DNA from 2 places in the Psychrobacter sp. NC44 genome. Region 2 is predicted to be linked to the other one. Evidence: riboswitches for the same ligand, from Rfam matches in the RefSeq annotation. Region 2 holds a riboswitch; the other holds the start of a gene.
What was found. Region 2 has a riboswitch for thiamine pyrophosphate ahead of thiC (phosphomethylpyrimidine synthase ThiC). Riboswitches for the same ligand answer to the same signal wherever they lie in the genome.
Positions count from the first base shown of each region.

Region 1: linked by a shared signal. The riboswitch ahead of tenA (thiaminase II) and the one ahead of thiC (phosphomethylpyrimidine synthase ThiC) in region 2 are both predicted to bind thiamine pyrophosphate.

Region 1 is NZ_CAJHBN010000001.1:266,197-282,837, forward strand. It holds gene nrdA (class 1a ribonucleoside-diphosphate reductase subunit alpha) at 1-1,295, opposite strand, end outside; gene JMX95_RS01050 (YbeD family protein) at 1,833-2,153, opposite strand; gene JMX95_RS01055 (class I SAM-dependent DNA methyltransferase) at 2,410-3,108, opposite strand; gene tenA (thiaminase II) at 3,221-3,868, opposite strand; TPP riboswitch at 4,007-4,126, opposite strand; gene JMX95_RS01065 (bestrophin family protein) at 4,499-5,425, opposite strand; gene map (type I methionyl aminopeptidase) at 5,643-6,416, opposite strand; gene JMX95_RS01075 (ParD-like family protein) at 6,409-6,615, opposite strand; gene rpoD (RNA polymerase sigma factor RpoD) at 6,794-8,710, opposite strand; gene JMX95_RS01085 (DNA primase) at 9,243-11,405, opposite strand; gene JMX95_RS01090 (outer membrane protein assembly factor BamD) at 11,614-12,813, opposite strand; gene JMX95_RS01095 (RluA family pseudouridine synthase) at 13,595-14,833, shown strand; gene JMX95_RS01100 (polyphenol oxidase family protein) at 14,940-15,902, shown strand; gene JMX95_RS01105 (flavodoxin family protein) at 15,989-16,591, shown strand.
Region 2 is NZ_CAJHBN010000007.1:107,483-124,123, forward strand. It holds gene JMX95_RS07240 (hypothetical protein) at 1-553, shown strand, start outside; gene JMX95_RS07245 (fructose bisphosphate aldolase) at 746-1,648, shown strand; gene JMX95_RS07250 (hypothetical protein) at 1,841-3,169, shown strand; gene thiC (phosphomethylpyrimidine synthase ThiC) at 3,455-5,350, opposite strand; TPP riboswitch at 5,599-5,741, opposite strand; gene pstS (phosphate ABC transporter substrate-binding protein PstS) at 6,034-7,197, shown strand; gene pstC (phosphate ABC transporter permease subunit PstC) at 7,372-8,325, shown strand; gene pstA (phosphate ABC transporter permease PstA) at 8,417-9,322, shown strand; gene pstB (phosphate ABC transporter ATP-binding protein PstB) at 9,420-10,346, shown strand; gene phoU (phosphate signaling complex protein PhoU) at 10,466-11,272, shown strand; gene JMX95_RS07285 (oxidative damage protection protein) at 11,360-11,650, opposite strand; gene argH (argininosuccinate lyase) at 11,957-13,330, opposite strand; gene JMX95_RS07295 (sensor histidine kinase) at 13,456-14,607, shown strand; gene JMX95_RS07300 (LytR/AlgR family response regulator transcription factor) at 14,911-15,648, shown strand; gene hemC (hydroxymethylbilane synthase) at 15,866-16,641, shown strand, end outside.

The DNA.
Region 1 (16,641 bases), on a different contig from region 2:
ACCGTTGGGTCAAATGGGCTATGCGTATTGCAATGATCGACGTTTTGGATGTAGATACGACCCGTGCTCGCACGTTCTTGCATCATTAGGCTGAACAAATCAGCGGCTGGGATTTGACGGCTACGAATGCTTGGGTCATTTTCGTACTTGGTGTATAGCTCTTCGAATTTGTCTTGATCTTCAAAGAACGCATCATACAAGCCCGGCGTGTCACCTGGTGAGAATAGCGAGATGTCTTGACCTTTGATGAGGCGCGTGTACATCGTTTTATTTAGCTGTACGCCGTAATCCATATGACGCACACGGTTGTCTTCCACGCCGCGGTTGTTTTTAAGTACCAATAATGACTCAACTTCTAAATGCCACAATGGGTAAAACAACGTCGCTGCACCGCCACGGACGCCGCCTTGTGAGCAGCATTTAACAGCTGTCTGAAACAGTTTATAGAATGGGATACAACCGGTATGCTGTGCTTCGCCGCCACGAATAGGGCTACCAAGGGCGCGGATGCGACCCGCGTTGATGCCGATACCAGCACGCTGTGACACATAGCGTACGATGGCGCTGGTGGTCGCGTTGATAGAATCTAGGCTATCACCACATTCGATCAATACGCATGAGCTAAACTGACGCGATGGGGTACGCACTCCTGCCATAATAGGTGTTGGTAGCGAGATTTTGAATTGCGACGTCGCATCGTAAAAACGCTTTACGTAGTCCAAACGATCTGATTTGTCATAACGGCTAAACAAACACATACCAACCAGCATGTACAAGAACTGCGGGCTTTCAAAGACGGTCTTGTTGACACGGTCTTGGACGAGGTATTTACCTGCCATTTGCTCAACAGCGGCATAAGCAAGGTTCATATCGCGCCAGTGATCAAGATATGCTTCTAATTCATCAAACTCAGCACGGCTATAATCAGCTAGGATATGCTGATCGTATTTACCAGCGTCGGTCAGTTTTTTGACATGATCATAAAGGTGCGGCGGGGTGAATTTATTGTAAGCAATTTTACGCAGATGGAAAATCGCCAAACGCGCAGCCAAATACTGATAATCAGGCGTATCTTCAGAGATAAGATCTGCTGCTGACTTGATGATGGTCTCGTGAATATCGCGAGTCTTGATACCTTCATAAAACTGAATGTGCGACTTTAGCTCAACTTGCGACACAGACACATTATCCAAATTGTGAGCTGCCCACTCGATTACCTTATGAATTTTATCCAAATCAATAAGCTCTAATCGTCCGTCACGTTTGGTCACTTTGATTTTGTCGATGTGTGTCATGTTGCCCTCTTAAGTTGATAACTTGGTAATTATTTATAATGTTGCTTATAGTGATGCTGCACAGTCAGTAAACGGCAGGCATTCTTTATAATGCTACGATGCTTGCGCCGCGATAGGTGTTTTTTTAGGCAAAAATCTACCGCTACTCATAGTGACAATTAAATTCACTGAGTACTACATATAGCGTGTTTGTTAGTAGGTAGGCACAATATAGCGGGAAAATTTTGAAAATACTATATTGATTTTAGCATCAAACTATGTTGCTGTGAGGTTGTGCTGTGTCCGAATTTTAGCAAAGGACGATGGGGTAAGGGTTAGACGCGATTGACTCAAATAATAAGTTTTTTGTAAAAATCGTAGGATCATTTGCTTTTCATTCGCGAGTAAATGACCCACCAATAAGGGGATATAGAACAATAATCATGAGGGCGCAGATTGTACAGCAAACCACAAAAAATCGCCACCCGTATGTGATTAATAGCGAGTGACGATTTCGACGGAAAAGCAGCTGGCTTTTTTTAAACGACAATTATCTGTTTATACGACCAAACGGACTGTTTTGGCAGCGTCGAGTGAGGCATACAGTACATTGACCTGATCGGCTGCTGTAAGATATAGATTGACCCGTGCTGAATGGAAGCGACCCGTTTTAGACGGTTTCACTTCTATCGAGGCCAAATCGAAATCAGGGAACTGACTGCCCAAAATAAGCTTCACTTCATTGAGTAAGTTCTCACGCTCGCCTTCATGACCAATGATGCTAAGTGGATAGTTCATTGGAAAGTCCCAGAGCTCAGGATTTTGAATATCCGTCCTTTTGCCTGTGATCACACCTTGATTGGGCGTTAGGTTGGTCATTTTTACTGATTTTTCATTTGCTGGTGCTTGGTTGTTGTTTTGATTGGTGCTGTCTTTTGGATCGTCAGTCATGATGTGTGCCTCGCTTTATTAAATGTTAGCTATTAGCATAAGAGCTTTATTCACCATTTATAGTGGCACTAAACTTATAATTCAAGTGCTAAAATGGCAATGACAGTATGCTATGGATCACTGTGATCTGTCATAAATTTTGCTCAGTCATCCATGATAATCAAATGTTAATACACATATCAGCTCATTTTTTATAAGCACAAACAGCGACATAATCCCCACGGTCATAGCCTTCGATGACTTCTTGCACCTTGTCATTGGCATACATAGGATGGGTCAGTAAGGTCTGCGCATACTCAAAATCGACGAAACCATTGGCTTGCATCAGCGCGATTTTTTCATCAGAGGTGCGCCAATTTGCTGATTTAACCAGCTCAATAGGATAGGGATCAGCAGGAGAGATATGCGCAAGTAGCGGATGCTCCCAAGTATTTAATGAGCTGGCCAAATTATATAAGCTGGCAAAACCGCTTTCTTTTGGCACATCGATAACAATCAATTTGCCGCCGGTTTTTAAGGCATCAAATGCCTTTTTAATACAGATATCCAAATCGTTGATGTAGCTGACACTGCCGTTAAACATGATGATATCAAACTTATTTGGCTCAATATCGCAAGTCTCGGCAGGACTAATATCCACTTGTAAGCCGCGCTTTTTAGCGATTTCAGCCATGTCTTTAGAAGGCTCAATGCCGTGCCTGATATGGATATCATAATCCTGCGCCAATAGTGACTCAAACAGTCCACTACCGCAGCCGATAGACAATATCTCACTATCCTTATCTAAGAAATGCGCGACCAGCTTTAGCTCACTGGTCAGTAAGTTTTGGTTGTCAAAAAACCAGCTGTCATACGCGCTTGCATGTTCATCAAATGCTGCCATGATGTTTCTCCTTGAGTGTGTCCATTATTATGTTTAGGGTTAAGTTAAATTTTATTTATAATAAATATGGTATATAAAAGTATTTGCCATAAAGCTAGCACTTTGCATAGGGCTAGGACAGATCAAGCGCTTGTTGCCAAAAATTCACTTCCATACGTGAAGCAGTATTAAATAACTGTTGGAATTTGTCTGCCTGAGCGGGGTTAGCCTGTGCTAGTAGCGTATTAATCTGCGCTTCATTCTGCGCGGTAATCGCTTGAAATTCGTCACTGGCAAAGACATCAATCCATGGCTGGTAAGGATTGTCCGCGACAAAACCTTGTTCTTTAATGCGTTTGCCAATTTCGCCATAGCCCATCAAACAAGGAGCAATTGCCGCATAAAGCTCAGCTAATGAGCCTGACATGGCAGCGTCCAATAGGTAGCGGCTATAGGCAATAGTCACGGCAGATTCAGAAGCGCTTTCTACTTCTTTAAGTGGGATGTCCCACTCATGACATAAATCGAGATACATGCCAATTTCCATATCTAGCATGGCATTGATGCCTGCTTGACCGACTCGCATTTGTGCCAGCGTATCACTCCTATACACGCTCAACGCCATCACACGGGTATAGTGAATAAGATATAAATAGTCTTGCACAAGATAGTGACGAAAGCTGTCAGGGGCGAGCGTACCTGCTGTTAGCTGTTTGACAAAATCATGCTGAATGTAGTCATCCCATGTGGGGCAATGGTGGCGTAATGTTTGGTAGTTCATAGTGTTCACTTACTGTTATAAAATGCGAGTAAGCAAAGAGTAGGAGGTGATCAGTGAGCAGGCACAAAAAAACCTTACCAGATTATATGAATAAACTGGCAAGGCTTGCTTAGCAATGTATGCTTAAGAGGTGTGCTATAAAATGTCACGCTTGTTTCCTACGTCAGTGCTAACTGCATCAGGTTCGCGGGTAACTCTCAGCCATGATTTTGAATTGTAGTTAAAGCATCAAAAATCAAAGCACCCCGACAAGGTTTATTTTTCAGAAATAAATATAAAGTTTATATAAGTTTAAACTGCTCGTACTTAAGCAATCGGCTCTATGGTAGACGAATTCAGTTATCATTAGCAAGTGATGCGCAAAAAACCATGAATAAAGGTTGTCTTACAAGCGTAAATAGGCAAGTTTTTACCTTTTATTAAGCTGATCAAGTACCACGAGAATGGTGAAAGAAATCACTATTTTCAAATGTATTTTTTATTCATAAACGCTCTACGATTGCCTATATTATTTAGCTACCCGACGGTAGGATATTAAAAAATATCTTATAAATTAAGGCAACATGTTTATGGGACACTGTCTCATTTAGCATTGATTAATTTATGCTTTATAATCATTCAGCTAAGAGGCTATGGCAAATAGCCATTGATAGGAGTGATCTCAGGCGGAATATCTGCCTCTTCTAGTGCTTCTCGCAGATTAATCTCGATAGTACGCGACAATGCAGTCAGGGGTAGTTTGTTGGCGGCTAAGCCGAAAGGCTCTTCTAGCTCTTCACTGAGGGCATCCAAACCAAAAAAGGTATAAGCGATCACGGCACAAATCAGTGGGGTCACCCAACCGAGCGAGGCCACCAAGCCAAAAGGCAACATGATGCAATACAGATAGGTCGTGCGATGGACCAGCAGCATATAAGCAAACGGCAGCGGTGTATTATGAATGCGCTCGCAGGCCGCCAATACAATGGTCATAGACGTCAGGCGCTCGTCCATGTTCTGTATGACTTGCTCTGACACCAGTCCTTGACGCCGAATGTCGCCGAGCTGCTTACCCATGAGGCGCATGATGTAATCAGGTAGGTTGCGCGCTTGGCGCATACTATCATGGTGTTTCGATGCGACAAAAGGCTCGACATCATGCCAAGGTGACGAGCCGCGCAGGCGATGGCGCACAGCATGCGCAAAAGCAATGGTCAGGTAAACCATCGTTCGCCCAGTCTCGTGCCCATTCTCGGTATCAGTATCTATAAAAGAAAGCACTTGACGGGTTAAGCTACGCGCATCATATACCAACTGACCCCAAAGCCCTCGAGCTTCCCACCAGCGTTGATAACTGGCATTGTTGCGAAATCCAAGAAATAGCGACAACGCGATTCCTAGCAAGGTAAAAGGAGCCATACCATAATAAGGAAAAGAGTCAGGAAGCCAGTGCTGAATAATTGTTATAAGTGTGCTGAGAAGCGCGATCAGCAAAATTTGCGGATAAATTTTTGGAATGACAGAGCCGTGCAGGGTAAAAAGTATCTTGAGAGCGTTTGGGGTTTGCCGGACAATCATGGTGTTTCCTATCGATGGCATGTATAAAAAAGCGATGGCAAGGGTATCAATCAGCGTATACTCAAATCATCGCGACCTATGATATCAGTAGTTACCAATATGGCAATAATAAGATGATACTTAAATACTTAAATACTTAAATACTTAAATACTTAAATACTTAAATACTTGAATCACTCTTGTATTACGCAGCAGCAAGGAAAACTGTAAGCACGCTCTAACGGGTCTCTTCTTCACGCAGCGTCAGCACTTCATAACCATCGGCAGTCACCGCGATGGTATGCTCCCATTGGGCAGAAAGCTTTTTGTCTGCAGTCACCACCGTCCAGCCGTCTTTTTTCATTTTTACTTTGGCTTTGCCTTGATTAATCATTGGCTCAATAGTAAAGGTCATACCTTGTTTTAGAACCAAGCCTGCACCTGCGCGACCATAATGTAAAACTTCAGGCTGTTCGTGCATTTCGCGACCGATACCATGCCCGCAGTATTCTCTAACGACAGAGTAACCGTGCTGTTCGGCATGGCTTTGAATGGCATGCCCAACATCACCGAGCGTTGCACCCGGTTTGACAACACGGATACCTGCCCACATGGCCTCATAAGTGTTATCGACGAGGCATTTTGTTAAGGGCATCACATCGCCAATCATATACATTTTGCTAGAGTCGGCAATAAAACCGCCTTTTTCTAAAGTAATGTCCACATTGATGATATCGCCTGATTTTAGGACTTGGTTGCTTGAGGGTACACCATGACAAACTACTTGATTGACAGAAGTATTGAGCACGTATTGGTAGCCGTATTGACCTTTGCTGGCAGGTCGTGATTGTAAAACATCCACAATATAGCGCTCAGCCAAATCATTGACAGTCATTGTGGAGATGCCAGCGACCATGTGCGTATCTAAGTAAGCAAAAACCGATGCCAATAAGCGTCCAGACTCACGCATGATGGCCAACTCTTCAGTAGTTTTTAGCGCGATTTTAGCCATCGATAAGATTTCCTATATTAACATCTGCTCGTTTTAACTGCTCGCTGATGATATCGGTATAAGATGCGTGAGGATTGGCCTCGGCCAACATACCTATCTTTATCCAATACTCTGCCTGCGCGTTAATCGAACGTACCATTACCGCACTGGCTTTACGAAGCTCTTCGTGTAGCGCATCATCAATTTTAACAATACCCATTGTTTTACCTAGTATATGAAATGTATACGAATCATACATATTGTATAGTTCCATTGCAAGCTCGTTCTTGTATTCCTCGATGAAGACATGTAGTTATAGCATTCGAGCCATCAAATCGATGACCCAAAAAAGCCGAGATAAACTCGGCTTTTTTATTGGTGCTTAGTTTGCTTTATGATTAATCATTCTCTAAGAAAGAACGCAGATGCTCAGAGCGTGACGGATGACGCAATTTACGCAGTGCTTTTGCCTCAATCTGACGAATACGCTCACGTGTTACATCAAACTGCTTACCCACTTCTTCCAAGGTATGGTCGGTTGGCATGTCGATACCAAAGCGCATTTTTAGTACGCGTGCTTCACGCTCAGTCAGATTGCCCAATACATCACGAGTCGCTTCACGCAGACCAGCTGCGGTCGCATCATCAACAGGGCTTGAGATCGTACCATCTTCGATGAAATCACCTAGATGCGAGTCTTCATCATCACCGATGGGTGTCTCCATAGAGATAGGCTCTTTGGCGATTTTCAGTACTTTACGGACTTTAACTTCGTCCATCTCTAAGCGTTCACCTAACTCCTCAGGCGTTGGCTCGCGTCCCATTTCTTGTAGCAACTGACGAGAAACACGATTTATTTTGTTAATGGTCTCGATCATGTGTACAGGAATACGGATGGTACGCGCTTGGTCAGCGATAGAGCGGGTAATTGCCTGACGAATCCACCATGTCGCATAGGTCGAGAACTTATAACCACGGCGATATTCAAATTTATCGACTGCTTTCATTAGACCGATGTTACCTTCTTGGATTAGATCTAAGAACTGTAGACCACGGTTGGTATATTTCTTCGCGATAGAAATAACCAAACGCAGGTTAGCTTCGACCATTTCTTTTTTGGCGCGGCGAGCTTTTGCTTCACCGACTGCCATACGGCGCGCCACGTCTTTCATGTCGTGGATTTTCATGTCGAGCTGTTGCTCGTAGTCACGAATGCGACGTTGCAATAAAATAACATCATCAGTGACTTTTTCTAGCGTACCAGCAAATGCAGGCTTACCTTTGATGCGCTCAATCAGCCAATCAACGTTGGTTTCGTTGCTAGGGAAAGTCTTACGGAACTCTTCACGTGGCATACGACCACGGCGAATGACCAAACGCATAATCTGACGCTCTTGCTTACGTACATCATCATAGACATCATGCATGATGGCCATGACTTGGTCTGACAAGCGATTGTTTAGCTTAAGCATCATAAAGCGTTCGGCAAGTAGGGCATAAGCAGTATCTGCTTCTGTGCTACCACGGCCATAATCTAGCAAGGCTTGCTTGGCTTTAATAAATAAGTGTTCGATTTCTTCTAGACGCAGACGTACTTCTTCAGGATCGATACCGCTGGTTTCTTCTTCAGCTTCCTCTTCAACGTCGTCTTCATCCTCGTCCTCATCATCAAGCGCCGCTGCTTTGGCTTTTGCTTTGATCACAGGTGGATTTTCTTTTTCTTCTTTTATGCGTTCACGTTCTTCTTTTGCTGCCTCTTTCGCTTCTTGGGCAGCGATTTTGTCTGCTTCGGTCTCAGGATCTAAAAAGCCAGTAATGACGTCAGAAAGCTTTTTTTCGCCATCTTGTACTTTTTGATACTCATCAAGGACGAACTGTACGGTGCCCGGCCAGTAAGACATCGCATGCTGTACGTCACGAATGCCTTCTTCGATACGCTTGGCAATAGCAATCTCACCTTCACGGGTTAATAGATCAACCGTACCCATTTCACGCATATACATACGTACAGGGTCAGTGGTGCGACCCGGCTCAGTCTCAACAGAGGCCAATACCGCCGCTGCCTCATCCGCTGCCATGTCATCATCGCTTGAATCGTCGTTCATCAAGATGTCATCGGCATCAGGCGCAGATTCAAAGATTTTGATACCAACGTCGGTCAGCATTTGCACAATATCTTCGATCTGATCGCTTTCGGTAATAGAGTCGGGCAGTTGGTCATTCACCTCAGCATAGGTGAGATAGCCTTGCTCTTTACCCATTTGGATTAAGGTGGCCAGTTGAGATGTGGACTTAGAAACTGACTTATCGTTCATAAATACTCGCTTACTTGCATCGGACATTTTTATATTGTGACGCGCTATCGCTCGTTCAGTGCGTTGATGTAATCAATCGATTCATCAAAATATGGCGTAGAGGTTGTCAATAATATCAAAAATGAGTTGATATGAATAAAGGCTCAAAATACTACAATTACAATGCTAAAAAACTGCTAGAAATTGGTCGCGCTAAAAACTCTTCAAGATAACATTATCTAAAAAATAATATATAAAGATAACGGTACCTAAAAACGGATACTTCAAAATAATATCTAAAATTTGTGCTTAATGAGGCGGATTTATCGCCATCTATTAAATCGGGCTATAAATAGTTAGCGACACAGTTTAACACACACCAGCGTAATCAAGCACGAGGTAGTGATATCTACCGACCGTTTTTTGCTGATTATTTTATATCAGCCAAATGATTAAATGGTAATACATGCTATTGGGCATAATCATTAGTAGTGGGGGCAGCCGCTATACTTTTAAAGGGTTAGAGATTTTTTAGCAAAAATAATGGCAAACGTTAAGATTTGACGGTAACCATCTGCGCTGACTGCTCAGCTTGCTGCGCGCGTAACCAGTCATTTAATAACTGCGACTGCTTACGGACAATCGCCAGCTTGATATGATCAGGATTTTTGATGAGCTCTTGCATCTTTTTTTGCAGATGTAACTTGAGCAACTGCATCACCAAGTTTTCGATCAACTCATCCAAGCTCAAAATATTTCTGCCAATTAATGTCTTATAAAATCCGCCCCAGCTACGGCTAAGTGTCTCTTGGGTGATTGGTTTGACATTAGACAATATAAAGTGTGCGGCGGCGTTGGCATCTTTGGGTAAATGATTCAGGCAGCGTTTGATGGTGCTAACGATATCCAGCAAGGCGATATCTTGCAAATCTTCCCAAGCCAGCGGACGCAAGATGTCAGGCGCGGCTTTTTGCTTGATGTGTGCTGGCAGCTGTAAATCATTAATACCTGCCTGCTGCCAAATGGCTTCGATAGGGTCTTCAATTAAGGCACGTGGCTGAAACAAAAAACAAAGCTGCAATTGCTGACTGATGGTCATGTCACCATCAAAATCTAGCAGCGCATCTTTGGCTTCGATATTTTGGCTACGTTTACCACCCAGCTTCTGATAGACGTCATTGTTCAGCAAATAGCGAAAGCTACTGCCTTTAGGTAATGCAGTGGTCAAGGCACGTACTTGCGACATGAGCTTGGCTTTGCCTTCTGCTAAGGTTAAATCGTAACGCTCGCTTAAATAGGCAAAAATATACTGTGACAATGGCATGGCATTCGCGATTTGCTCACGCATGGCATCGCCACCCTGACTTTTAATAAACGTATCAGGATCATGATTGTTGGGTAGGGTCAAAAACCGCAACTCTTTGTCATCGGCAAGCACGGGTAGCGCAACTTCAAGGGTGCGCCAAGCGGCTTTTTGCCCAGCGCTATCGCCATCAAAGCTCAACGTTAGGGTTGGGTTCAGCGTCAGTAATCGTGATATTTGACTTTCATTTATCGCCGTACCCATGGAAGCAATAGCGCCATAGATACCCGCTTGGTAAAGGGCGATCACATCCATATAGCCTTCGACCACCAGCCAGCTGTCGGCACGTTGTTGGCGTGATTCGTAATAGCCATACAGCACATGCTGTTTATGAAAAACGGGCGAGTCAGAGGAGTTGATATATTTAGGTTTTACTTCATCATCGAGCGCCCGTCCACCGAAGCCAATGGTGCGTCCTTGATTGTCTCGAATCGGGAAAATGACCCGATCACGGAGTAGATCATAATCACGTCCAGACTCGGACTGGCGCACTAAGCCTAACGCTTTGAGCCCTTCAATATCCTGCGGAAACTGATGCTCAAGATGCTGCCAACCAAATGGCGCATAGCCCAAACCAAACGTTTCAAAGATATCTTCAGTGATACCGCGTGATAAAAAGTAATGTTTGGCATGTGGATGAAGGGTGAGATTGTGCTGATAAAACTGCTGGATTTGCTCTAACAGCTCATACAGATTACCGTCTTTATCGGAAACGCTATGATCATCGTACAATGCCGCAGCGTCAGTATCGCCACCTGTCAACCATGCTGGTGGATAGCTATTATCATCTTGGTAGTCTGTGCCATAAGAATCTTCTGGATAAGACGCTGAGTCGTAAGCATCTAGCGGTGGATACTCATCGTAGCCGTTGCTACTATCGTGATAAACGGGTTGATCGGTATCGCCGTACTGGTTTTGTTGCTGAATAGCCGAAGTAGCGTTAATAGAAGGCGCATCAATTGTTTGAGCAGGACTTTTAGCGTCGATAGTCGGACTAGGTATTGACGGTGGTGCAATCGGTTTTGGTGCACGGCGCTGGTAGCTGACGTTTTGTTGCTCTTCTTTTGGGACTTCGATGCCCGTCTGCTTTGATAGCTCATTGACCGCTTCAATGAACGTTAAATTTTCATAATCGCGTAAAAAACTGATGGCATTACCGCCGACGCTACAGCCAAAGCAGTGATAGATGTTTTTTTGTGGATTGACATAAAAAGAGGGCGACTTTTCGCCATGAAATGGACAGCAGCCTTTAAACTCACTACCAGCACGTTTAAGCGTCGTATGACGCCCAATGATACTGATTAAGTCAGCTTGGCTATTTAATTGGTCGAGAATGTGATTTGGAATACTCATGCAAAAAACAGTTTACCATAGGTGTATTATCTTAAGCATAGGCAATATTGGGCACAAACAATATTGGGCATAGATAATGAAACAGAAACAGAAAAAATAAGGCCAACTCTGTTGTTGACCTTATTTTTTTCATGATGTGCGTTGATGTACTAAAAAGAAGAGACGTTCTCTTAATTAAAAGAGAGACGTTGCCTCAAATTTAGCGCATTTATTCATCATTCATATCGACATCTGCTGGCAGGATATCAATCCCTTGAACAGGCAATGTCGTACGGCGTACAGGATTGGTGTTTTGCGGATCGACATTGGCTTCTCTTGCCGTAGAGCCAGTGCTCGATTGGCTAGTAATGCGCTCAGCGGATGCTTCAGGCAGACCTAAGCCGACATTGATGCCAGTATTAGCGCGCACAGGTGAAGTACCTTGCGCTGCACTGGCTGCTGCATTATCGCTTGGCAGTCTTAATTGACTGGCGTTACGAATAACCTGAGTTTTGGTCGCGCCGTTATAGTCGCCTGTCGCAACTGATGAAGTATCTTTGTTAAAACGACTTAACTGTCCAAAAGTCAATTTGTTGATGAAAGAACGCTCACGTTTGGTGTCGAGTTTAACGCGTCCATCGGCACTTAACATGTTGGGATAATTAATCTGCAATAGAGTTTTGTATTCTGCTGCCAAATCAGACATACCCAATTTATCATAGCTATAAGCTAAGACCGCGATTGCGTCTGGGATGGATTCACTAAGTGGATAGTATTGAAACACCCATTTGGCACGGTTAACAGCAGCGACATAAGCTTCGCGCTCGATATACCAGTTGGCTGCACTCATCTCACTTTCAGCAAACTGATTGTAAATGAAAGTCATGCGCTGAGCGGCATCTGGCGCGTAAGGGCTGTTAGGGTACTTGTTAATAAGCTCTTGAAAGTTAGCGAAGGCAATACGTAAATAGGCGGTATCACGCTCAGCTTGATTGAGCTTAAACAGTTTCAGGCCTTCTGATGAGCCTTGCATATTGGCGACGCCGCGCACATAGTAAGCGTAGCTGACTTGCGGATTAGAAGGATATAGGTTAATGAATTGCTCAGCGCTGGCAGCTGCCATTTCATACTTACCACTGGCATATTGTGCGTACATCATGTCGAGTAATGCTTGCTCAGCGTATTGTCCAGTAGGATAAAAAGTGCGCAGATTGGTCAAATCTTCGATGGCTTGTGTATAGCGGCCTTTATCAATCTGGGTAATGGCGTCGTTATAATAGTTCTGCTCTGATTTTTCGGCAGTTTCTACTGCATCGACGTCTTTACCGCCAGTCAGGTTTTTGAAAGTCTGACAGCCCACTAAGTTTACGCTTAGCGCAAGTAGGGTTATTGAGGACAGTTTGATAAACGTATTGCCAACAGCTTGCATACTTCTTCTCCGACACAAGACGTATAATAGCAGCGACGCTATCATACTAGATATTAGGTTAATGATAAAAAACGATGCGTAGGCATCAATAGTGGTCTGTCATCTACTATGTCAATCATCGGACATACCAGTTATCGTTATTAAAAAACGCTTGATGGCATAGGGTTTATATCAAACCAAATGCTTTTAATAAAAATTCGATAAGCATACAGTGGCATAGCATACAGCAAAATATGGCTATACTTTATAGAATAACGTTTGCTTCGTCTATTTTTTCGCCATCTATATTGTACTTAATCCAATCGTGCTCATCGGATTTGAGTCAGTATCGTACAGTTATTAGTCTACTGCAACGCATATACGATATGCTGCTGCTCGCAATGAGCTGTACACTAGCGCATGTCAGTTTGGCATTTTAACATGAGCTGCTGTCACGAGCGATATCGAATGTCGCTGACACTGACAAATATACAGTAAATTACAGCAATGTCATATTTTAGAGAGTTAAGTACGACGCTGAGGCTCGCTGCGGTATAATCAAAAAATGACAGATAACACACAGCTTCTATAGGGCTTAGGCGCTTGGCGTGATACACTAGCACGGTATTGCCTCCGCTTTTTTCGACGACGATCGCTTTTATGATAAGCGATTGATAGCGAATGGCCTTTTGTTTTTTATAGCGTTACGCTTAACACTTTATTAGAAATTTTCTCAAAAGCTACCTTTCAAAACCATGTCAGGCGCTTTGCCATATATAAATCTGCTATGAATAATAATGCTATGACTACCCATTTACCACCGAATCAATCACGACAGACTGATTCATCAGCACAAGAGTCACCGATGCCAAATGACGTTTTAAATAATAGTGAATTACCTGACAATAATCAGTCGATGCTTGATGAGCAAATCCATAGCGATCATGTTTTAGAAGAAGCTATGTTAAAAGATAGTGATGTGCTTGACGACGATATGATAGATAGCAGCGATGAAGATGCTGACGACATTGTTGATATCGACGATGATGAAGCGTCAGCCGCCGGTCAAGTGGTGCCAGTGATTATTAATATGACGCATACGGTTATAGAAGACGAAGCTGGTTTACGTATTGATAAATTGGCTTCAAAAATATTTACCGATTTCTCACGTGTTCAATTACAAGGTTGGATCAGTGATGGCAGCCTGCTGTATAACGGTGGCGTGCAAAAACCAAAAATTCGTGTCAGAGCGGGTGATGTGCTGCAGTTAACCACCACATTAGAGCAGCATAGTGAAGATCAACCAGAAAATATAGACATCGATGTGGTCTATGAAGATGATGACGTATTGGTCATTAATAAACCTGTTGGCATGGTAGTGCATCCTGGTGCGGGCAACCAAACCGGCACCTTGGTCAATGCACTGCTGTATCATTATCCGCAGCAGCACCATCTGCCGCGTGCAGGTCTGGTGCACCGTATTGATAAAGATACCTCAGGGCTATTGTTGATTGGTAAAACCAAGCCAGCACAGCTTGCGCTGATGGAGCAACTAAAGGATAAGTCGGTATATCGTCATTATCAATGTGTGGTAGCGGGGGATGCAGCGAGTCTATCGCGCCATCGCCGTATTGACGCCCCAATCGGTCGTCACCGCAACCAGCGTACTAAAATGACGGTAATGACGGCAGGACGCGAAGCTGTGACTCATTTACTGAATGTGACCGCGCTTAATGGCAATTATTGCCTGTTGGATGTAGGTCTTGAAACGGGACGCACTCACCAAATTCGTGTGCATTTAAGTCATGTTACTTATCCGATAGTGGGTGATCGTGTCTATGGTGGTCGTCGTCAATTGCGGGCAGGACTGACAGAAGCACAACGTCAAGCGATTAATAATTTTCCACGTCAAGCCTTGCATGCCTACACACTGGGTTTCGTACATCCAACGACAGGTGAAGATATTGAAGTCACCACACCACTGCCTGAAGATATGCAGCAGTTAATGGCTGTGCTAAGTGATGGCTATGATGACGAGTAGACCGCTCCTTGCAGGCGAGAGCGTAAAGTCGCTTGTAAAAAACAGAGCCTAGTAGTAAATAGCGATCCGCGACATAAAAATGACTCATTAAGACGGTAAATCAGCCATGACTCATCAGTTTCCTATGACATTGCTCGCACAGATTGATGATGTGGCTGTTTTTCAAACGGCTGCCTTTTCAAGCGATGATGTTGACTCACAAGACCAGCCCACAGAACAGTTGGTACGAAAGCAACGTCAAGCGAATTACGGTGAGCTAAATTTAGGTTTGCATGTCAATGACGATGCTGCAAAAGTACTGAGCAATCGCATGCGTTTATTATCTGCTATCAATGAGCAGCTTGCACCCTTATCGTCGACATGCAAACACGTACCCATCAAACGCTTACACTGGGTTAACCAAGTTCACGGTAAGCAAATTCATGATATTGATGGCACGGCGCTAGGTATGACGCCAATGTCTGCTGACGCGATGGTCAGTCGGCAACAAGGGCTTGGGCTGGCGATAATGACGGCTGACTGTGTGCCGATAGTCTTATATCAGCCAGCTAGTGGTCAAATAGCAGCGATTCACGCGGGTTGGCAAGGTCTGGCTTGCGGGGTTATTCAAGCGACTGTGCAATGCTTTACGCAATCGGGACAAATCAAAGCTTGGATTGGTGTTTGTATCAGTCAAGACAGCTATGAAGTTGGCGCTCAAGTTCGCAATCAATTATTAAAAGGTTGCACAGAAAATAAGTTATTGAACACAGCAAGTATTGAACATTTTGATTCGTTATATGTCATAGATTCTGTGGCTACTATTAAAGGTGATAGCGAGACTCAACATGTACAGGATACGATTGATAAGCTGTCAAGCTGTGACAAAGTTGACGCAATGAAAATCAAGCTAAACTTACCAAAGTTGGCAGCGGATCAGCTTAGTGCGGCGGGCGTTATAGTAGATGACACCTTATCTAGCAGCTGTAGTTATACTGATGACCACTATTATTCTTATCGGCGTCAAACGCATTTGCAGCAGCCTGCTACAGGTCGAATGGCGCTGGTCATTGTACGTGTCGCTGCGTAGGATTACGCTATTTGCTGTTGCGTGCGATTAACTGTTGAGTTTATATTGTTTTTATTTAACCATTTATAGCCATTATTAGAGTTTGTATGAATACACCTGCCAAATCGTCCATTACTGATAGCATACCGACTGTATCTATTGCTGTTATTTATCATAGCAACTACGGTCATACCAAGCGCGTCGCTGAAGCGATCGTTAAAGGGGCGCATCAGCAATTGCCAGCAGCACAGGCCAAAGCCGTTGATGTCCACAAGGTTGACTGGGATTATTTGGATCAGGCGGATTTGCTGGTTTTCGGTAGTGCCGTATATATGGGTAGTGTCACTGCTGAATTTAAGACTTTTATGGATGAAACCTCAAAGCGCTGGTATCATCGTAAATGGGAAGGCAAGTGGGCAGCCGCTTTTGCCAACTCTGGTGGGCTGAGCGGTGATAAGCTGGCGGTATTACAGCAGATTTCTTTGTATGCGATGCAGCATGGCATGAACTGGATTGGATTACCGCTGATGCCGACAGGTCATGAGGCTCATGATTTAAACCGTTTATCTAGCTTTTTGGGCTTGATGACCCAGTCGCTTGATGGTCCTCCTGAGGAAACGCCAGGACGGGGAGATATTGATACGGCTATTTGGTTCGGCGATCATTTGGCCAAGACAATTATCAAGCATCAGCCAGCGTCGCGCCCTTGAAATGAATGGCTATTGAATCATTCAAGGTAATTTATTAAACATTAAAGGCA
Region 2 (16,641 bases):
TATTCCTATCGTCGCGGCTTTTTTATTGTTTGGTGAAATACTGACCAGCACGCGAATATTTGGACTGTTATTGGGCTTTCTAGCACTCGGAGCGTTGATTTATCGTCCACAGCAGGGTCAGATTAGCAGACAATCGAAGCATACACCGCTATGGTTGTTTGGCGTCTGGGCAGGCTATGGCATTATTGATATCTTGTTCAAGCAAGTTGCCAAGCAGGGCGCTGCTTTTCCTCTTACATTATTTGTCAGTTTTGGCTTAGCAGGATTATTGCTGTTTATTTATTTGCTGATTACGCGGGTGCGCTGGCAGGGGAATGCGCTCGCAGCAGGATTGTTATTAGGTGCGCTCAATATGGGCAATATTTATGCTTATGTACGTGCGCATCAATTATTATCCGAGTCGCCTAGCATCGTCTTTACCGGTATGAATGTCGGTGTCATTGCAGTGGCAACCTTGATAGGGGTTGGTGTGTTTAAGGAGTCGCTTAACCGTATTAATGTATTGGGTTTATTATTAGCCATTTGCTGTGTGGCAGTGCTGTTTTTAGCATAAACGTTTAGCCTAGTGAGTTTGCTTATAGGATAGGTGATAATTATTTTATCAACGCGTTAACTTATCAGATATAGGCACAAAGAGCGTCCTATGATAAGGTTGTCTACAAACAGTAAGGCTGATATTAGCCAATAAAAAGCGATTTACTTTGTGACACTTGACCTTAACAAATAACAATAGGACGCACTCTCAATGGAATATCAAAACCAATATAACAAACAACTACAACGTATCAAAAATGGTTCAGGGTTCATTGCGGCACTTGATCAAAGTGGTGGCAGTACACCAAAAGCGTTAGAGAATTATGGTGTCACAGGCGATGATTATGACAACGATGAAGCCATGTTCGACCAAGTGCATGAAATGCGCGCGCGTATCATGACTTGTGAGGCTTTTGATAATGAGCGTGTGCTTGGGGCGATTTTGTTCGAAGATACTATGGAACGTGAGGTCAATGGCAAACCGACGGCCAATTATCTATGGGAAGATAAAAATATCGTACCGTTTTTAAAAGTGGATAAGGGTTTGGCTGAGCAAATGAATGGCGTCCAAGTGATGCGTCCGATGCCAAATTTAGATTTGCTACTCGATAAAGCCAAAAACTATCCAGTATTTGGCACCAAAATGCGCTCAGTAATTTATGAGCCGAATGTCGATGGCATTGAGCTGGTCGTGCAACAGCAATTCGATGTGGCAAAACAGATACTCTCAAAAGGTCTGATGCCAATCGTAGAGCCTGAAGTCGATATCAACAGTAGCAAAAAGCATGAATGTGAAGTCATACTAAAGACCAGCATTTTGCACAACCTAGATCGTTTGACTGATGATCAGCAAGTGATGCTAAAACTGACTCTGCCAGAAGAAGCGGGTTTTTACCAAGAGCTAATCGATCATCCAAAAGTGCTAAAAGTTGTGGCGTTATCGGGCGGCTACAGCCGTGGCGATGCTTGTGCTAAGCTCAAGCAAAACCCGGGTATGATAGCCAGCTTCTCACGTGCCTTTACTGAAGGATTGAGTAAGCAGCAAAGCGATGAAGCATTTGCGGCAATGATTGATAGCTCAATCGAAGAAATCTATGAGGCGTCGAAGGTTTAAAAACTGAATTTTAAAAAGCACAGTTCAAGAGCTATAATATAATTTAGTATTAATTAAAATCCCAACAGATAAAATATCTGTTGGGATTTTTTTATTTATTTGTATTGATTTAGTATCAATTTAAATCTATTATTAGCGAAATTAAGTTCACTTCTATATTGATCTACCGTTAACCTAAATGGATATGTATTGATGAATAAACGCTATCTAAGTTTGGCTTTGGCTTCTATGTTGGCACTTTATGGCTGCGGTGGTGGTAGTGATGGCGGTAATAAAAATAGTGGCGGTACGCCAGAGACGCCAGTCATACCAACTACTAAACCAGATAAGATTGAACCACAGGTACCAGATGTCACCTTTTCTAACGAAATGGCGGCTGAAGAAGGTGAGGAAGTCGATCAGTACATTCGCGCACCTGCTAGATTCGATAACGAAACTGGGAAAATGTATAAGGTTTTGCCAATTTCTGGAACGCATCTTGGAAACCTATATAACGCTGACAGTATTGAAACTACTAGGATTTTTTATCCTGAAAGCGATAGCTATGTGACGGTCAACAAAGGCAATCTTGCTACCATGGCCTCTTTTGAAGATTTGCTACAAGATAAAAACCCAAGTCTACCTGACATTTTCAACATGCTATCTGGAAATCTTGTAGACACCAGTAGTAATAGCTACAAGCTCTATAAAGGTAAACGTGAAGCTGAGTTTCTTCGCTATACGTGTTCTCGAGCGTTAACGCTTGGTGAGCAAGAGCTATCAATGCAGTCTCAGGATTTATCAAATTTTATCAATCATTTGAACAACAATACTTTTTGTAAAGAGGATACGGCAGTACTGGCAGCCAACTTACCTGAGGATAAAAGTAAGGCTTTGAAAGCTCTGGGTGTAACTATTGAACCCTATCTCACTCAAGAAATAGCGTGGGGGAAGACAATGGCATGGATTGGCGTGGCTTATAGTGATGACGTCCTTGGCACTACGAACTCAGTACAGCAAATTATTGATGAGCTATCTCGCAAAGGTATTCACCATATTGGTTTACTCAGTGCGATGGGAGGCACTAACGACAAAGTTATGCTGAATTCTCTGACAGAAGTAGATGTTGTTTTGGGTAATTTGGATGCTTCAGCAAATGAGACAGATTTTTCAGAACTGAAGTCCAACTTAAATCAAAAACTGGATAGTTATAAGTTTGAAACAATGAATAGAGGCGGACAGAAAGTATGTATGAGTTACAACAGCAACAAAATATTGACGTCAAGCTCTTATGAGGCAGAGACAAATATCAAAGGTGAAGTAACACAGTGCGAAGGTTCTGTATACCTCTATATAGATAAACCTGATATTCGCTATAATGAGGAAGTTTATTCTTACGCAGAGTTTTATGAGTACATAAAAGGACTCAATAGTGCCCTAGATAATTTTGGCAGTGACAAAGAGTTTTACATTGTTTCCAAGCTAGAATCTGGAGGTATTGATGAAATTCGAAAAATTGAGAAAAAATATCCACTGAATTGAGTATTTAGTTTTTAAAGATGTTAAGAGTTATTTTAAAAAAAGCTCGAACCTGATTATCAGGTTTGAGCTTTTTTGATGCGCTGCTATATATAGTCAAGGAATTTTAGAATCGCTACAAGGCGACAGACCGCAGATAGTACACTGAGTACATCTAGGGCGGGTAACACCGTAGCGGTTTAAAAGTGCTCTGACTATAGGTTGCCTGCATCTCTCTATATAACTGATGTCCTTCGCTGTTATGTTGATCACTTCAATTAAATAATTAATATCCGTTAGGTCCTCTATTTATGAAATAACTTTTTTATTAGCGGCATCTTTATCTAGTCCTGCCGCATAATCTCGCACGTTCTGAGTGATTTTCATTGAGCAAAACTTAGGGCCACACATCGAGCAAAAGTGTGCCGTCTTATGCGCGTCTTTTGGTAAGGTTTCATCATGGAACTCACGGGCGGTATCTGGGTCGAGCGCCAGATTGAACTGGTCGTCCCAGCGGAATTCAAATCGGGCTTTAGATAACGCATTATCACGTGCCTGCGCACCGGGATGACCTTTAGCCAAATCAGCCGCGTGGGCTGCGATTTTATAGGTGATGATACCGTCTTTAACATCTTTTTTATTAGGCAGACCTAAATGCTCTTTTGGCGTCACATAGCACAGCATTGCGGTGCCAAACCAGCCGATCATTGCCGCACCAATCGCACTGGTAATATGGTCATAACCAGGTGCAATATCAGTGGTTAGTGGCCCTAAGGTATAAAAAGGTGCGTCGGCACAAACTTCTAATTGCAAGTCCATATTCTCTTTAATACGGTTCATTGCCACGTGTCCCGGACCTTCTATCATCACCTGTACATCATGCTTCCACGCCACTTGGGTCAACTCACCAAGGGTACGCAGCTCACCAAATTGTGCTTCGTCATTGGCGTCTTGCAAGCAGCCCGGACGCAAGCCATCGCCTAAGCTAAATGCGACATCATACTGCTTCATAATCTCGCAGATATCTTCAAAATGAGTGTATAAAAAACTCTCTTTATTATGAAACATGCACCACTGCGCCATGATAGATCCGCCACGCGAGACGATGCCCGTTAGGCGTCCTGCAGTCAGTGGCACGTACTCTAATAGCACACCTGCGTGAATGGTGAAGTAATCAACACCTTGCTCTGCTTGCTCAATGAGCGTATCGCGGAATATCTCCCACGTTAAATCTTCTGCCACGCCATCGACTTTTTCTAGCGCTTGATAAATGGGTACTGTACCAATAGGCACTGGAGAGTTACGGATTAACCATTCTCGGGTTTCATGAATGTGATTACCCGTGGATAAATCCATAATATTATCCGCGCCCCAACGCGTGGCCCACGTCATTTTTGAGACCTCTTCATCAATAGAAGAACCTAGCGCTGAGTTACCAATATTGGCATTAATTTTCACCAAAAAATTACGCCCGATAATCATCGGTTCAGATTCAGGGTGATTGATGTTATTTGGGATAATGGCGCGACCTGCAGCCACTTCACTCCGCACAAACTCAGGGGTAATAACAGTGGGCGTATTGGCGCCAAAGTTCTCACCATCGTGCTGACGCATATCGGTCAGCTCATGCTGCTTTTGCGTTTCGCGAATGGCGATATATTCCATTTCTGGGGTGATGATGCCGCGGCGTGCATAGTACATCTGCGTGACGTTGCCAGCTTTGCCATCGACATCTTTGGCGCGGCGAGGTTTGTCGATATGAGCAAATCGTAGATTGGCAGTGCTGATATCGCGGGCGCGTGCCATTCCGTAAGAGCTAGACAGTCCGCTTAATTGCTCGGTATCACCGCGCTCAGCAATCCAACCTTCACGCAGCTTTGGTAAGCCTTTCGTCAAATCAATCTCAACGTTGGGATCGGTATAAACGCCAGAGGTGTCATACACATAAAAGGGTGGGTTCTGTTCCCATTCGTTCTCAGAAACGCCTTGCACAGGGGTAGGATCAAGGGTGATTTCACGCATGGGTACTTGAATATCGGATCTAGAGCCTTCGATATAAACTTTACGAGAAGCAGGTAAAATACGATGTAAGTCGCGCGCGTCTTCTTCAAAGCGCGCATCATTGGTACTGCGGTGAGCAGGGGTCTTTAACGCGTCTGTCTTAGAAGGTTTTTGAGAAGGAGAAGTGGCTAATAAAGTTGTCATATGCTGTCCTAGCGTGTTGGTTTTTGAACAAAAGCAACACCGCCAGTAGCTGCGGGGGTAGCATCTGTGATCCAGACAAATTCAGCTCATGAGCATCAGCCTACGACCAAAAAACATAGCCGCGGATGATGCTCATCAAACGTTGGACGCAGCTTTATATCAGTCTTCACTACTTAATAGTACATCACGCATATTAAGGGAGTAATAAGGATAAAAAAGGCATTTCTGCACGTCCTTTGCCATAAATAACAAAGTGCTTAAGACTTCCCTGCGTCGGTACTAACCGCATCAGGTTCGGCGGGTGATCTCTCAGCGAATGTATAAAGGCGACTACTTTAATAAAGAAAGCTTAAAAGTAAGTCGATAATACACCGCACCCCGAGTCTGTCAGTGTTGTAAATCACCTCAATACTAACAAAGTTCTGCAATGAGGGCTAATGATATTTAGATGAAAATATCAGGCTTTGAGTTTGAGGTTCGATGTTTTTATGAGAACGACTCTAGGGTACCAGTGATTGAAATCACTTGATATTACTGAGCTGTAGATAGCTTATCTAAATATTATGTAAAGCGAATGAAAGATTCTGGAGGTTGTCATTAAACTGTCATAAAGATTTGGCAAGATAGCACGCATGTCACAAACAATGCTTTTTTGTATCGTTGTTAAACTTTAGGAGTCCTACATGCGTTATTCGTTATTAGCAGTGGCCGTTAGTTGTACATTAGTGCTTACGGCATGTAATAAATCGACTGAAACGACAGAGCCAGCTGCGGATAGCAGTAGCGCTGTCACCACCACTGAAGCAACCACTCAGACAACATCTGCTTCTGCAGCAGGTTTTAAATCTGCTGAAAATATCGCAATGAACATCACGGGTGCAGGTGCATCATTCCCGCAGCCTATCTATGCTAAATGGTCTTACGACTATAACGCTGCTACCGGTGGTCAAGTCAATTACCAGTCGATTGGCTCTTCTGGTGGTATCAAACAAATCGAATCAAAAACAGTCGATTTTGGGGCATCTGACGCGCCGATGACGCCTGAAGAGCTAGACGCAGCAGGCTTGATTCAGTTTCCGACGGTTATCGGTGGCGTCGTGCCAATCGTCAACATCGATGGTATTGAGCCGGGCGCGTTGAAATTAGACGGTGCAATGTTGGCAGACATCTATTTGGGTAAGATTAGCAACTGGAATGACCCTGCTATCAAAGCCATGAACCCAGATTTGACTTTGCCTGATGCCGCTATTACGACGGTATTCCGCTCAGATGGTTCTGGCACAACGTTTAACTTTACGGATTATCTAGCCAAAGTCTCGCCAGACTGGAAAGACACAGTTGGTGTTGATAAAACAGTCAAATGGCCAACGTCTGCGACTGGTGCTGGCGGTAAAGGTAACGAAGGCGTATCAAGCTATGTAAATCGTATGAAAAACTCTATCGGTTATGTGGAATATGCTTACGCTAAGCAAAACAACATGTCACATACTGCATTGAAAAACGCTGCTGGCAACGTCGTTCAGCCATCTGCTGAGACATTTGCTGCGGCAGGTGATATCGACTGGTCAAAACAAGCAGGCTTTTATAAAGTCATCACCAACTCTGAGACTGAGCAAGCATGGCCGATCGCTGCTGCGACCTTTATCTTGGTACATAAGCAACCAGAGAATCCTCAGCAAGTGGCTGGCGTGTTGAACTTCTTTGATTGGGCTTATACCCAAGGCGACGATGATGCCATGGCACTCGATTACGTACCATTCTCTGATACGGCCGTTGCCTTATTCAAGGAAAAATGGAATGAGGTAAAAGGCAGTGATGGACAGCCTGTTTATAAGCCTGCTCAGTAACCTATCCATGCTAATCATGAGTCAATAATTTTCTAATTATCCTCTCGAATAACTATTCTCCGGTAGTGATTTGAGAGGTTTTATCACAGCAAATTTGATGACAAGTTTGTTGTGATAAAACCGAATGAATGCTTCTACTATTTTGACTTGATTCTATTTAATGCTGAGACACTTATGAATGATTTAAGGTCCCAACTGGCTAAACAAAAGCGCTATGACTTATTGTTTGTGAATGCTACTAAGGCTTTTGCCATACTGGTACTCTTATCGTTGGGCGGCATTTTAGTCTCCTTGATCATCGGAGCGTGGCCGAGCATTCAAACATTTGGTCTTGGATTTTATACCAGTAATAATTGGGATACGGTCGCCAATGAATACGGTGCTCTTGCCCCTATTTATGGCACGCTAGTAACGTCATTTATAGCTATTCTCATTGCCGTGCCAGTCAGTTTTGGTATTGCGATATTTTTGACTGAAATGTGCCCAACCTTCCTCAAAAAACCACTTGGTATTGCCATTGAGTTATTAGCGGGTATCCCTTCTATCATTTATGGTATGTGGGGTTTGTTTGTCTTTGCGCCTTTCTTCGGTGATCACATTCAGCCATGGTTTATCGAGCATATAGGGCCATTGCCTATCATCGGTAAGCTATTTACGGGTGCACCAATGGGACTGGGTATGTTTACGGCATCCCTTGTACTCGCCATTATGATTATTCCATTTATCGCCGCCACCATGCGAGATGTTTTTTCGGTCGTGCCAGACCTGCTCAAAGAGTCGGCCTATGGCATGGGTGCGACGACTTGGGAAGTCATGTTCAAGATTATCCTGCCGTATACCAAAGCCGGTGTCGTGGGCGGCGTGATCTTAGGACTGGGCCGGGCATTGGGTGAGACGATGGCAGTGACTTTCTTGATTGGTAATGCCTTTAACATCAGTCCGAGTTTATTTACCTCTGGTGTCACGATTACCTCAGCTTTAGCAAACGAGTTTGCCGAAGCGTCGAGTGAGCTACATTTGGCGTCTTTATTACATTTAGGCTTAATCTTATTTGTCATCACCTTCATTGTGCTATCTCTAGCAAAACTCATGCTCATGCGCATGGATCACAAGGCAGGCAATCGGTAGGCGTTTGACAATCTCGATAGGTCTTTTACGGATTGATTGGACATCAATAAACATTGATGGATATTGATAAAAGATATGGGAAATAAATAGTATGGCTGCTAACAATGCGATCAATGCACCACTACCGACTCAGCCAAACAGCGCTAGCCGCTACAATCAAAGCCTTTATAACAAGCGCCGTTTGACCAACAAGTTAGGTCTAGGCTTTGCCATGTCGGCGATGGTTTTTGGACTGTTTTGGTTGTTTTGGATTTTGTTGACGCTCTTTGTTGAAGGCTTTCAAGGTATTGTGCAGCTGCCTATTTTTACTGCTGACACACCGCCACCGATGAGTGCGGGCGGGCTGCGTAACGCCATTGTCGGTTCAATAATGCTCGCGTTTTCAGGTTTGTTCATCGGTGCACCTATTGGCCTCATGACGGGTATTTATTTATCCGAGTTCGCTCAAGGCAGTATGCTTGGCAAGGTGACGCGATTTTTAAATGATATTTTGTTATCTGCGCCCTCAATTGTGATTGGTCTCTTTATTTATGCATTGATGGTAAAAGGTCAAAGTTTCTCTGGTTGGGCAGGCGCGTTGGCATTGGCATTAATCGTTATTCCTGTGGTCGTGCGTACCACTGAGAATATGCTCAATTTGGTTCCTAATAGCATTCGTGAAGCGGCTTACGCACTTGGCACACCCAAGTGGAAAATGGTGACTCAAGTAACGATTAAGGCGGCTAGAGCAGGACTGACCACTGGGGTGTTATTGGCTTTTGCTCGCATCACCGGTGAGACAGCACCATTGCTATTTACGGCGCTTAACAACCAATATTTCAGTACCGATATGGGTCAGCCTATTGCCAACTTACCCAATACCATCTATCAGTTTGCGATGAGTCCTTATGATAACTGGCATACCTTAGCGTGGGCGGCAGCGTTGCTGATCACGACCTCTGTCTTGGTATTAAACATTTTGGCAAGGTTCATCGGTAGTAGAGGTCAGGCTAAATAAAGACTGATGGTAAATTAAGGCTTGTCCTAGATTACTTCGAGAATTTACTTCCATTTATATTCATTGAGCTGGGTTGGAACATATTATGAATGACGTCATGAGCAAAATCCGTACAAAAAAGCCTGTCGATAAATTCAATGCGGCAGATAAATTTAATCCAACAACAGACAGTTTATTAAACAGACCGATGTCGACGGCAGCACAAATGGAGCAGCCAGATATTGCCAGCTTAACCAAACAGACGCTTCATGATATTCCCAAAAACATGCCCGCAGCAAAAATGCAAATTCGGGATCTGAATTTTTATTATGGTGACTTTCAGGCGCTAAAAAACATCAATATCGATATTCCTGATAAAAAAGTCACTGCTTTCATTGGTCCTTCAGGTTGCGGAAAATCGACGCTGTTGCGTACCTTTAATCGGATGTATGACTTATATCCAGGGATGCGGGCAGAAGGCAATATTAATCTTGATGGCAACAATATCTTGGGCAAAGACGTCGATGTCAATTTGCTACGCGCCCAAGTCGGTATGGTCTTTCAGAAACCTACCCCATTCCCGATGTCCATTTATGACAATGTCGCCTTTGGGGTACGTCTTTATGAAAAATTAAGCAAAGCTGAGCTGGATAATCGGGTGGAATGGGCGCTGAAAAAATCCGCACTATGGCCAGAAGTGAAAGACAAATTGAAAGCGTCAGGGCTTTCGTTATCCGGTGGTCAGCAGCAACGCTTGTGTATCGCACGTAGCGTCGCGACCAAGCCTGAAGTGTTATTGCTTGATGAGCCGACATCAGCGTTAGATCCTATTTCGACAGGTGCTATCGAAGATTTGATTGAAGACTTAAAACAGGATTACACCATTGCCATCGTTACGCATAACATGCAACAGGCCGCGCGCGTGTCTGACTATACCGTCTATATGTACTTAGGCGATATGATTGAGATGGGCGAGACCGACCAGATATTTACCAAGCCTGCCCAAACCGCGACGGAAGATTATATTACGGGTCGTTATGGCTAACATCGCGGTCTGAGCAAGGACGACGTGCTCGATACGTTCAATAAGATATCGTGAGCCAATCTGTTCGACTCAACAGCCACACCGCGCTACCAAAATATGGATTTTAGGGAATACCTCTTATGCAAAGCGATAAGCATATCTCCAAAAGTTTTGACCAAGACCTTGATGAAGCTATCCGTCTATTTCTATACATGGGTGATAGCGCGGCCAACCAAGTGGCGAAAGCGATCCATGCGCTTATCGATAAAAATGAGACACTGGCGCAAGAGGTGATTGATATGGACTTTGATATCAATCGAATGGAGGTCGAGTTGGATGAGCATATCTTGCTACTAGTCGCCAAACGCCAGCCCGCCGCCAGCGATTTACGCTTGGTCATGTCCATCAGTAAAGGCGTGGTTGATCTAGAACGCATCGGTGATGAAGCCGTCAAAATTGCTCAGATGGCCAAAAAAATTGCGGCACAAGGTAAACTGTCATACGGTTATGCGGAGGTGCAACACCTCAGCAATCAGGTTCGTTTGATGCTGCACAATGCGCTAGAGGCATTTAGCCAATCGAATGCTGAGCAAGCGTTTGAGGTCATGCGTAACGATAGCATGGTCAATGATGAGTATCAGTCCGCCATCCGTGCTTTAATGACCTATATTATGGAAGATTCACGGCACGTTTCAAAAGTCATCAATATTATGTGGGTATTGCGCGCGCTTGAGCGAGTAGGCGATCATGCACAAAATATTGCAGAACTGGTGATTAACTATATTAGTGGGCAAGATGTGCGTCATTCCGACTATGCGCTGGTCGAAAAAGCCGTGCAAGAAGCCAATGACCGTATGGCGGCGCGCCAAGTCAGCACCCTGTCTGCCACTAAACCTGCCGTCAAGTCAGCCACGGATTTTGTAGACTCAAACGGTGATGAGGGCTGAAAAAATAGTTCATCGTAAGTTTTACATCCAAAAAAACGCGCTATATTAAATAGCGCGTTTTTTATATTGTGGCAATAATAAAAACAATTAGCTCTCCGGCGTCCAACCTTGTGCACGCTCATAATCTTCATTATCTAAAAATTTATCACGTTGTTCGGTGAGGAATTTTTTGGCAGCAGGATCTAACATGCTTAGATGGTTTTCATTAATCAGCATCGTTTGCTGTTCAAGCCATTCTTTCCACGCTTTGTCAGATACCGTTTCTTGTAGCTCCTGACCTTTTTTATTAGGAAAAGGCGGGTGCGGCATTTTTGGCAATTCTTGCTGATACTTACGGCAAAATACCGTATTGGCTTGCGGATTAAAAGTCTCAGTCATAAGGCACTCCTTATTAGGGTTTAGTTATTATAAAAATATGTTATTGAATCACTCATGAGAATAGTTATACCAAACCCAAAAAGTAAGATTAGCTGTGTCAAACTCGCTTAGTCTACAAGGCGTAGTACTTTCATTCGTTTTCCTTGCTACTCTAATTTCTGTGAATGGTATTAGTTAGCACCTATTCAGCATAAGTGACTTAAATATTATTAGCTGAATTTACTTTACCTCATCATGGTATCAAAAACACCCGCAGCAGGGGCGGGTGTTTTTGATAGTAGAAGCTGTCAGGTCAACAATGCGCTTTTACGCAAACACTTCTAAACGACTGCGACCGCGAGCAACGGCTTGCTTAACTTGATTTGGCGCTGTACCACCTAAGTGGTCACGGGCTGCTAGTGAGCCTTCTAACGTTAGATAGTCAAATACATCATCACCGATAGCATCGCTAAATTGCTGTAGCTGCGCCAGTGATAAGTCACTCAAATCAACACCTTCTTTGATACCTAAGGCGACAGCGTTACCGACCACTTCATGAGCATCACGGAAAGCCACACCACGACGTACCAAATAATCGGCCAAATCCGTCGCTGTTGCATAGCCTTTCATTGTGGCAGCGCGCATGTTTTCTTTATTTGGAGTGATATTCGGTAACATATCAGCAAAAGCCAATAAACAGCCGGTAAGCGTATCGACGCAATCAAACAGCGGCTCTTTGTCTTCTTGGTTGTCTTTATTATAAGCCAGTGGCTGACTCTTCATTAGACTTAATAGTGTCATTAATTGCCCAAAGACACGCGCTGCTTTACCGCGCACCAACTCTGGCACATCAGGATTTTTCTTTTGCGGCATGATGGATGAGCCGGTACAAAAGCGATCAGGGATTTGCACAAAGTTAAACTGCGCTGACATCCATAGGATAATCTCTTCGCTCATCCGTGACATATGCATCATCAAGATAGAAGCGGCTGAGGTAAATTCAATCGCAAAGTCACGATCTGAGACGGCATCAAGCGAGTTTTGGCAAATACCTTCGAAACCTAACAGCTCAGCAGTAATGGTACGATCGATTGGGAATGTCGTGCCAGCAAGGGCAGCGCTACCAAGCGGCATCTGATTGATACGGCGGCGCGCATCGACCAGACGTTCGGTATCGCGATATAACATCTCAAACCACGCCATGACGTGATGACCAAAGCTCACTGGCTGCGCCGTTTGTAAATGCGTAAAGCCGGGCATAATAGTGTCAGTATGCTGCTCAGCCAAATCAAGCAAACCACTTTGTAAGCGTACTAATAAGGCAATGATATTATCAGTCTCTTCGCGTAGCCAAAGACGAATATCGGTGGCAACCTGATCGTTACGGCTACGACCCGTATGCAGTTTTTTACCAACAGCGCCGATGATGTCAGTCAAGCGCGACTCAACATTCATGTGCACGTCTTCTAGCGCGATTGACCAGTTAAACTCGCCAGCCTCAATCTCGCGCAGTACCTGATGCAGACCATCAATAATGGTGGCTACTTCGTCAGCGGTCAAAATGTCACATTCTTTAAGCATGGTCGCGTGGGCGATTGAGCCTTGAATATCGTGACGCGCAAAGCGTTGGTCAAAGCCAACAGAGGCGGTGAAGGCAGCGACAAAGCTGTCCGTCGCTTCACTGAAGCGTCCGCCCCACATCTGCTGGCCTTGGCTGTTTGAAGGACTGCTTACAGGGTTGTTTTGTGCAGCGTTATTTGTTATCGGAGCATCTGTGCTAGAATCAGAGACAGATGGGTTTACATTTGATTCGGGACTACTAGGTTTTGAAGAATTGGCGTTCATATCGGTACAAGACAAGTCAGCAGAATAAGAGCTCAAGTATAGCAAAGGATGAGGTTGCCTTACTAGCGGAGCGCTTAGAGTTTTTTATTCCTAAGCTCATGGAAGTCATGAAGCCTTGGCAGTGGTTCATTTATATCTTTTTTTGGTCGCTATTTGTCACGGTGACGAATCGCTATGATATTGCCACGTGGTCAGATTTTTTGATTCAGCTGTTTAGCAGAGTCCTGCAAAACACCTTGAGTATTATTCCTTTCTTATACCTCATTGATTATTTGCGCCCCATTTTTAAGGGCATGAGCATACCTAAAGCCAGCATGTATGTGCTTGCCTTACTCATGGTGGCATCTACCATATCCATGATTTTAGTCATGCTGGTGATGATTAATATTGGTTGGTTTGAATATGATCGTCAAACTTTTATCCTAAATATATTATTTGATGCGGTGATTGGTGGTGGCTTTACCTTGGTGTTCTTACTGTATTTTTTACGCCGTTATCGTGAGACGAATGCGCTCAAACAATCGTTTGAGCAGAAATTGAGTGCACAAAATGATGTGATCAAAGCACGAATCGCTCCGCATTTCTTCTTTAATACCATCAATACCCTTGTGTCACTGATAGAGTCCAATCCAGCAAGAGCTTCTGCTTTATTACAGCATGTTTCTGCCTTATTCCGTGCCAGTTTTAATGGGGCACGAGAGATTAGCTTTGAAGAAGAAATTGCTCTTTGTGAGCACTATCTAGCGATTGAGTCTAGCCGCTTAGCGGATAAGCTTGAAGTGAGTTGGCAATTACCTGACGAAGATGTCATGTATGACATGGTGATTACCGCCTTGACCTTACAGAGCGTGCTAGAAAAAATGCTGCTGAATGTGGTTGAGATGACCACTGAAACCATTTATATCAATATTAGAGTCACTTGGCAACAGCATCGGGTTGCGATTACGATTGGTGTCGCGCTGCCGAAAAAAACCATGATTATTAACCATGATTTACGTCAGCACATGAACTTTTATATTCAAGCGGAACGTTTACGGGCTTATTTCGGTCAAAGTGCGGATATTAAAAGTAGCGTTACCAGTAGTCGAATTATTACTGTCATCGACTATCCGCTGCAAGATGTTAGTTTATGACCGTTTTTTTTGGCTTAATTTTGTATTTTATTTCTCAAGAAATAGGTATGGCATAGTTATTGCACCATCTTTATAGCTAATGGGTTGTTTTACTTTATATTTAGCCATGATTCCCCATCAAAATTATTATCGATAAATGCATTGAAATAAAACTCAATGCACAAGGCTCTCAACGTCAATATAGCCAGTTATTGTTTTATGAAATAATTAAAGGTTTTTATGCTAAGTGATTGGTAATGAGTGCTAATATGTTGGTAAGGCCATTGAAAAAAATACTAAGTTTATCCTAGGATTGGAGTTTGCATGCGTATCGTAGTTTGTGATGATGAGCCACTAGCACGTGAGCGTTTGGTTAGAATTGTACAGGAGTCAGGTCATCAAGTCGTTGCTCAAGCAACCACGGGTGCAGAAGCCATTATCGCTGTAAAAACTCAGCAGCCAGACATCATATTATTAGATATTCGTATGCCTGAGATGGATGGGGTGCGCTGTGCGCAAGAGCTTGCCAAACTTGAGCATCCGCCAGCCATTATATTTGTCACCGCTTATGATCATTATGCCATTGCTGCGCTAAAAGCCAATGCGATTGGTTATTTATTAAAGCCTGCCAATAAAGACGAGTTACTAGAAGCACTAGATAAAGCGAAAAATTTGAACGCGGCGCAGTTAAATGAGATTCGTAAACTCGAAGACCCAACAGCGCGGCCAGTACGTGAGCATATCGCTGCTCGTACTCACCGAGGCGTTGAGCTCATTAAACTCAAAGATATCTATTATTTTACCGCCGATCAAAAGTACGTCAAAGTCCGTCACAAAGATGGCATTGTCCTGATTGATGAGACGCTAAAAGAGCTTGAGCAAGAATTTGAGGATCGGCTGTTTCGAGTACACCGTAATGCCATCATCAACCTTAGCTTTTTGGACTTTTTAGAAACGTTGGATGCAGGACAATATCAAATACGCTTTAAAGGCATTGATGAGACACTTGCGGTTAGCCGTCGTCACTTACCTGCATTACGTGACAAGATTCAAAGCATGTAAACTGCTGTTTCCATTGTGAAATAACAGCAAAATAACCGTGAAATAATCATCCCATATCATCAAACCCTTATTTATGCTTAAATAGGGGTATTTTTTTGCGTCAGCATTGACTATATATGGTTTATATCGCCCATTTTTTGTGGAAAATTTGCAGTATTGCTTAATACTGACCTGCATAGTACTGACGTGAATAGTATCGAATTTATTGAGGCCCTTTATGAGCAATCCGCAGCAAACTGCTTTGACTACCTTGAATATCGCCACGCGTCAGAGCCCTTTAGCACTATGGCAAGCTGAGCATATCCGTGCTCGTCTACTAGATTTGTATCCTGAATTGACGATTAACTTGCTAAAAATTGTCACTAAGGGTGACAAGATTTTGGACACACCTTTGGCTAAAATTGGCGGTAAAGGTTTGTTTGTCAAAGAGCTTGAGCAAGCACTATATGACAAACAAGCGGACATCGCGGTACATTCATTAAAGGACGTACCGATGCAGCTTCCAGAAGGCTTGATGCTGGGCGTCTATTGCAAACGCGCCTCACCGACTGATGCTTTTGTGTCTAACACCTATAATAGTCTTGATGAATTGCCGCAAGGGGCAGTTGTTGGCACGTCAAGTTTGCGTCGTCAGTGTCAGCTTAAAGCCTATCGCCCAGACCTACAAATCAAAACCCTACGCGGTAACGTTGGTACACGTTTGGGCAAGCTAGATGCTGGCGAGTATGATGCGATTATTTTAGCAACCAGTGGTTTGCAGCGTATCGAGCTGGATGAGCGCATACGCGGCGAGCTTGATATCAATGCCTGCCTGCCTGCGGTTGGTCAGGGCGCCTTAGCAATCGAATGCCGTGAAGGTGATGATGAGGTGTTAAAATTACTGGCACCACTGAATGATGATAAAGCTCGTATCCGCCTCATTGCTGAGCGCGCGCTAAACCGTCACTTAGAGGGTGGCTGCCAAGTGCCCATTGCTGCTTATGCCGTTTTACA